DNA from 2 places in the Kribbella sp. NBC_01245 genome. Region 1 is predicted to be linked to the other one. Evidence: riboswitches for the same ligand, from Rfam matches in the RefSeq annotation. Region 1 holds a riboswitch; the other holds the start of a gene.
The links. Region 1 has a riboswitch for S-adenosylmethionine ahead of thrC (threonine synthase). Riboswitches for the same ligand answer to the same signal wherever they lie in the genome.

Region 2: linked by a shared signal. The riboswitch ahead of OG394_RS10325 (aminotransferase class V-fold PLP-dependent enzyme) and the one ahead of thrC (threonine synthase) in region 1 are both predicted to bind S-adenosylmethionine.

What each region holds. Positions count from the first base shown of each region.
Region 1 is NZ_CP108487.1:4,358,317-4,361,977, reverse strand. It holds gene OG394_RS19380 (hypothetical protein) at 1-823, shown strand, start outside; SAM riboswitch class I at 1,265-1,405, shown strand; gene thrC (threonine synthase) at 1,417-2,685, shown strand; gene OG394_RS19370 (MoaD/ThiS family protein) at 2,682-2,957, shown strand; gene bla (class A beta-lactamase) at 3,100-3,661, opposite strand, start outside.
Region 2 is NZ_CP108487.1:2,334,574-2,338,234, forward strand. It holds gene OG394_RS10310 (MarR family winged helix-turn-helix transcriptional regulator) at 1-191, opposite strand, end outside; gene OG394_RS10315 (NADP-dependent oxidoreductase) at 279-1,199, shown strand; gene OG394_RS10320 (DinB family protein) at 1,206-1,730, opposite strand; SAM riboswitch class IV at 1,920-2,034, shown strand; gene OG394_RS10325 (aminotransferase class V-fold PLP-dependent enzyme) at 2,048-3,412, shown strand; gene OG394_RS10330 (prolyl oligopeptidase family serine peptidase) at 3,623-3,661, opposite strand, start outside.

The DNA.
Region 1 (3,661 bases):
CACCCAATCTGCCCAGACCACCCCTTCGCCCGGGACCTCGGCCGCGCCGCCGAAGCCCGCGCGCCTGTCGGCGCAGGCGGCCGCGGCCAAGTTGAAGGTGGCCCAGCGCGCACAGGTCAAGGCCGACACTGCTCGCTTCGTGCAGTCGCTCGTGGTCGACGCGCAGAGCGACGGCGTCCTCACGACCCGGCTCGACGGGCGCTACCGGATCAGCACCCGCAGTTCAGAGGGCGTCATGACGAATACCGGGACCGGTACCTTTGCCACCCAATTGGGAACGGCGAACGGTGCCGTTTTCCGGATCCGCGTGATCAAACAGAACAGCTACCTGAACGTGCCGATGTGGCCCGTGAAAATGCGGCACTGCTGGATGGCCCAGACGGCGGATGAGGTGTTCGCGGCGGCCGGGTTGGAGGCCAAGGGCGAGGCGACCATGCCCGCCGCGAATATGGAGACCCTGATGTCCGGGGCGGCGTCAGGTGGCGAGGGCGATGAGCTCACCGGTTCGGTCGACGTACTGCCCGCGGTCGCGTTGTTCGGCTCTGGCGTGATGGGCAAGCTGAAGCGGCCCGAATCCCTGACCGGCCGGATCCCCGCACGCTTCCGGGTCGGCCCGGCCGGTGTGGAGAAGGTCACCATCGCCGGCAAGCCGTTGGCCGGCGTACTGCAACGTACGAAGCAGGGCTTCACCACCGACGGCTTGGCCACGATCGACGCGATGACCGTGACGATCACGTACTCGAACTGGCGCACACCGGTATCGGTCCAACGCCCACCGAAGTCCCTCCTTCTAAAGCCCACCCAAAAAACCTGCGGCCCCTAGCCCACCCGCCCCTCGGCCGTTTTTGCGACACCTCGCGCCTGGCTTCACGACACACCGTGCCTGGCTTCATCGGTCCCTTCTGACGCGGCGTGTCGGCCTTGATCGGTCTCTTCTGACCAAACCCCGGCGTGTCATCGGGCCCTTGTGACGCGGCGTGTCGGCGTTCATCGGTCCCTTCTGACCATGCGGCGGCGGGTCGTCGGACTCTTTGAGCACGGCTGTCGCGGGCATGCTGAAACAGTGTTTTCGCTCTGCTGAAACACCGTTTCCTTGACTCGCATTTGGTCACAAGGGACCGATGAACGCCGACACGCCGCGTCACAAGGACCCGATGAACGGGATACGCGGCGTGCCCGGGAGGGAAGGGGGCGCGTGAGATTTGGCGTCTCGGATGGTGGGACTGGGGGACGGAATGTGGGATGGGTTGGGTAATCTCGGTCGTGCTCATCCAGAGGGACTGAGGGAAACGGCCCGTTGAAGTCCCGGCAACCCTCCCCGTTGACGTCTCGATCCGGAGACCGACGCGGTGGAACGGTGCCAAATCCGTCCCGTGCCGAGATCCGGATGCGGGGAAGATGAGGAGGGAACTCCGCATGAGCCTGACCACCGCTCCCGCGACACACACGATCCGCGAAGGCGCCTTCGGCAATGCCACGCATCTGAGCTGCCGGGCTTGTGGCGCGCAATCCCCGCTCGGCCCGTTCTACGCCTGTATGGAGTGCTTCGGTCCGCTCGAAGTCGGGTACTCCTACGGCACGGTGACCCGCGAGCAGATCGAGGCCGGACCCAAGAACATCTGGCGTTACCAGCCGCTGCTGCCGGTGCCGACCGATGTGGCGAGCTTCCCGAATACCGAGCCCGGTTTCACCCGCCTGGTCAAGGCCGACAACCTGGCTCGCGAGCTCGGCCTGAAGACCCTCTGGGTGAAGGACGACTCGGGCAACCCGACCCACTCCTTCAAGGACCGGGTCGTCGCGACCGCCCTGAGCGCCACCCGTGAGCTCGGGCTGACCGTCTTCGCCTGTCCCTCCACCGGCAACCTGGCCAACGCCGTCGCCGCCGCGGCGGCCCGGGCCGGCATCCGCTCGGTCGTGTTCATCCCGAGCGACCTCGAGCGGCCGAAGATCATCACCACCGCGGTGTACGGCGGCACGCTGGTCGCCGTTGACGGTAACTACGACGACGTGAACAAGCTGGCCTCCGAGATCGCCGGCGAGGAAGAGGGCTGGGCCTTCGTCAACGTCAACGTCCGGCCGTACTACTCCGAGGGTTCGAAGACGCTCGCCTTCGAGATCGCCGAGCAGCTCGGCTGGCGCCTGCCGCAGCAAATCGTCGTACCGGTCGCCTCGGGTTCGCAGCTCACCAAGATCGACAAGGGTTTCACCGAACTGCAGAAGCTCGGTCTCGTCGACGCCGCCGAATACAAGGTGTACGGCGCGCAGGCGACGGGCTGTTCCCCGGTCGCGCAGGCCTTCCGCGACGGCCACGACGTGGTCAAGCCGGTCAAGCCCGACACCATCGCGAAGTCGCTGGCGATCGGTAACCCGGCCGACGGGCCGTACGTGCTCGACGTGGCCCGCCGTACTGGTGGCGCGATCGAGGACGTCACGGACGAAGAGGTCATCGAGGGGATCCAGCTGCTGGCCCGGACCGAGGGCATCTTCGGCGAGACCGCGGGCGGGGTAACGGTCGCGACGCTGAAGAAGCTGATCGAGACCGGTCAGCTCGATCCCGAGGCCGAGACCGTCATCATCAACTCCGGCGACGGGCTGAAGACGCTCGACGCCGTCGCCGACCGGGTCGGCCCGAAGGTCACCATTCCCGCGACGTACGACGCTTTTGTGAAGGCAGGTCTGCAGTGAGTGTGAGTGTGCGCGTTCCGACCATCCTGCGGGCCTACACCCAGGGCGTCTCCGAGGTCTCGGTAGAGGGCTCGAACCTGAGCGAGGTGCTCGAGTCGCTCGACGTGTCGTACCCGGGGATCAAGTCCCGGGTGCTCGACGACGCGGGCGAGCTGCGGCGATTCGTCAACATCTACGTCGACAACGACGACGTCCGCTTCGCCGAAGGCCTGCAGACGTCCATCAAGGACGGTGGCCAGGTCTCCATCATCCCCGCCGTCGCCGGCGGCTGACCCCGCCCACCCACGCTTCGCGGATCCCGCTCATCCCCTAGCGTTCATTCGTCGGAATCCGCCCCCCTCAGCACAGCGGACCAGTACAGGGTCCGCGGCGGCAGGGGGCGGATTCCGACGAATGAACGCATGCTTGTGGCGGCTACTCGCCCGGCGCCAGGGTTTTGGCGAGGAGGCGGGCCGTGTTGGCGACTAGGGCGTCGTCCCAGATCGCGTCTTGTGCGGGCTTGGTGGTGTAGACCGCCAGGACAAGCGGCGTACCGGCAGTCGTCCACGTGACGCCGACATCGTTCGCGGTGCCGTAGTCGCCTGAGCCTGTCTTGTCGGCGAGCGTCCACCCTGCCGGGAGGCCCGCGCCGAACCGCTTCTTGCTGGTGGTGTTGGCCTTCAGCCACGCCGTCAGCTGATCGCGATCGGCGGGCGTGAGCGCATTGCCGAGGACCAGTCGGCGGAGGTTGGCGCCCATCGAGCCGGGCGTCGTGGTATCCCGTACGTCGCCGGGGATGGCCGTGTTGAGCTCGATCTCGTACCGGTCGAGCCGCGTGTACAGGTCACCCATCGACCGGCAGAACCTCGTGATGCCGTACGGCCCGCCGATCTGGCGCAACAGCAGATTCCCCGCCGTGTTGTCGCTGTAGCAAATCGCGGCGTGGCACAGGTCCGCGACCCGCATGCCCTTGCCGACGTGCTTCTCGGTGATCGGC
Region 2 (3,661 bases), 2.0 Mb from region 1:
AGGTCGGTCATCCGCTGCTGCCCGTCGGGGGCGAAGTTCAGCCGGGCGAGGATCTGGAACTGCACCCAACTCAGCCCGCCATCGGCCCGCAGGTGCTGCTCGACGGCGTGCTGCAACAGGCTGCTGACCTCCATCAGCGCGAAGTAGCCGGCCAGCTGCGCCGGATCCAGCGGTGCGCCTTTTTCCGTCATGCCAGCAGCCTACTTGCTTCGAATTCGAAGCGTGCTAGCGTGGGGAACATGCTTCGAATTCGAAGCAAGTCGAGAAGGAGATTCATCATGAAGGCAGTTCGTTACCACCAGTACGGCGACAGCGACGTCCTGCGGTATGAGGAGGTCGATCGCCCAACCCCCGGCGCTGGTCAGGTGCTCGTCCGAGTGGCCGGTACGGCGTTCAACCCCGCCGACGGCGCCATCCGGGCCGGCTACCTCCAGGACCCATTCCCACTGCGATTCCCGCACACCCCCGGGTACGACATGGCCGGGACCGTGGCCGAGACCGGGCCTGGCGTCGAGGGCTTCCGCATCGGCGAGCCGGTCGTCGGATTCCTGCCGATGAACGAGCACGGCGCAGCCGCCGAGTTCGTGCTGGCTCCGGCCGAGGTGCTGACCGCGGCGCCGAGTGGCGTGGACCTCGCGGATGCCGCGGCAATCCCCTCAGCAGCATTGACCGCCTGGCAGGCACTCTTCGAGCACGCGAAACTGCAGCCGGGACAGCGCATCCTCATCAATGGCGCCGGTGGTTCGGTCGGCGGCCTCGCCGTACAGCTCGCTGCCCAGGCAGGCGCCGTGGTCATCGCGACGGCAAGCCCGCGCAGCATCGACAAGGTCCGCAGCTACGGCGCCGACGAGGTCATCGACTACACCACGACGTCCGTGCAGGACGGGCAGAAGCCGGTCGACGTCATCCTCAACCTGGCACCGCTCGACACAGCGCAGCAGGCCGCCCTGCTGGACCACGTCCGCCCTGGTGGCGTGTTGGTGACGACGGTCCCACCTGGGCCCGAGGACGCGCGAGCCATCACCATGTTCGTGCGCAACGACGTCGAGCAGCTCGCCACGCTCGTCAAGAAGGTCGACGCAGGCGAACTGCGGATCAACGTCAGCGAGCGCTACCCGCTGGCCGACCTCGCCCAGGTCCACGAGCTGAGCGACGCCGGAAAGCTCCCCGGCAAGGTCGTGCTGACGCCGGGCAGCTGAGGACGATCAAGCGCCGGTGACGCCGTCGAGTCGTTCGCGGATCATGTCGGCGTGGCCGCAGTGGCGGGCGTACTCGCCGATCATGTGCGGGTAGATCATCCGCAGCGACGACTCTTCGCCCTGCAGGTCGAAGCGCTCGTCCAGGTCGTACGCCGCCACGGCCTTGTCCGACAGCCGCCATTCCTCGATGAGCTGCTCGTACTCGGCCTGAGCGCGGGATGCGTCGATCAGCTCGAAGTCCGCGTCCTTGCCGAGTTCGGGCGCGAACAGCGGCTCGGCCGGCTCGAACCGGCCGTTGGCGAAGTTGCGGCGGAACCAGATCCGCTCGACCTTGGTCAGGTGCCGGATCAGGCCGAGCAGGCACAGGTTCGACGGCGGCGCCGCCCGCTCGGCCAGCTGCTCTGCGGTCAGACCGGCGCATTTGAACAGCAGGGTGGTCCGGTAGAAGTCGAGGTATCCGGCGAGCAGCTCGCGCTCCCCCGCCACGAGCGATCCCTCGGGCCTGCTGATCTCAGGTGCTGTCCAGGTCATCCACGCATCTTGCCTGGCCGTGGTTGGGAAAAGCGAACGCAATTCAGCTCGAGAACGCCTCGACATCCTCACCACGCAGCCCGCGATCACGCTCAGCGCGAGAGTCCCATCTCACGATACGTCCAAGTATCCCATGATGCGAGATAGGCGCTGGCGTGAGACGGGATCGATTCGTTACCGTCTTCGGCAGGTCATGAGTGCCAGCGCGAAGCCCCGGCTTGCTGGCCGGCAACCCTCCTCCGCGGTGGGGTGCCCCGGGTGAGGACCAGGCCGTCCGGAAAATCCCGGTCGGCAAGCGCGGACCACCGGGAGTCTCGATGTCCATCCTCTCCATCCTCGAACCGTCTACCAACGCCTCGGCTCGTCCGGCCGTCACCCGCCGAGCCGGTGGTGGGGTGCCCGCCACTGTCGCGGCCGACCTGCTGGTGCCGCTGGCCGACGGCCGGGTCACCGACTACGCGAACTTCGACCATGGCGCGAGCGCCCCCTGCCTGGAATCGGTTCGCGCCGCGGTCGAGGCGGCCCTCCCGTCGTACGCCTCGGTGCACCGCGGCAACGGGTACGCCTCCCGGATCACCACCCAGTGGTACGAGCGGGCTCGCGCGGAGGTGCATTCCTTCGTCGGCGCCCGGTCCGGCGACCAGGTGGTGTTCACGCGGCAGACCACCGACGCGTTGAACCTGCTGGCCCGGTGCCTGCCCACCGATGCCACCGTGATCGTGTTCGAGACCGAGCACCACGCGGCCCTGCTGCCTTGGCCGACCGAGCGTACGGTTCGGCTGTCCGCGCCGGAATCCCCCGCCGCCGCGGTCAGTGCCGTCGCCAACGCCCTGCGCGAGGCCCCCGAAGGCCCGCGACTTGTAGTCGTCACTGGCGCCTCTAACGTGACTGGCGAGATCTTCCCGATTGCGGAGATCGCAGCTGTCGCGAAGGCGCATGGCGCGCGGATCTGTCTTGACGCGGCACAGCTGGCTCCGCATCGTCCGGTGGACATTGCCGCCCTTGAGGTCGACTGGGTCGCGCTGTCCGGTCACAAGCTCTACGCACCGTACGGCGCTGGGGCGCTCGTGGGCCGGGCCGACTGGCTCGACGCCGCCCAGCCGTACCTGGCCGGTGGTGGCGCCACTGCTGCCGTGACTGGCGATACGACGATCTGGAACGAAGGGCCTGCCCGGCACGAGGGTGGTTCTCCCAACGTGATTGGCGCTATTGCCCTCGCAGCGGCGTGTGCGGCGATCGCCCGGCACCGCGACGCGATCGAGCAGCACGAGCAGCTGTTGCTCGCCCGATTGCGTGAGGGCCTTGCGGACATCCCCGGCGTTACGACGTACTCGCTGTTCGGTGCGGACGCTGACCGGGTCGGAACGGTCACCTTCACGATCGACGGTCTGACGTCGACGCTGGTGTCCGCAGCGCTCTCAGCGGAGTACGGAATCGGCGTGCGCGATGGCAAGTTCTGCGCCCACCTCCTGACGGCGCATCTGCTCGAGGGGTCGCCGACGAACTTCACGGCGGTCCGCGCGAGCCTGGGCCTCGGCGTCACCCGCGAGCACGTCGAGCGCCTCATCGGTGCCGTACGCACGCTTGCCACGCAGGGCCCGAAGTCGGCGTACCTGGAGTCGGCGGACGGCTGTCAGCCCGTCACCGACCCGCGAGACCTCACCGCTCCGCACATTTGGTAGTGCCCTGCGTCGGCAGTTGTTCGAGTGATTTCGGTGTTCAGGTGCGTGCATCACGGTGCTGGCGGAGCGTCCTCGATGCGGAGCATCGTGGATGCTTCGCCAGTGCCGTGAGGTGCGTGCCTGGGCGCCGAAAGCGCCGAAGAACTGCCGACGCAGGGCACTAACTTCCGCAGTCGCTGCAGACTCGACAACTGTCGTGCGCGCAGGGACTCAGGGGTTCAGACCCGTATAACCAGCCGCAAAGGCCAA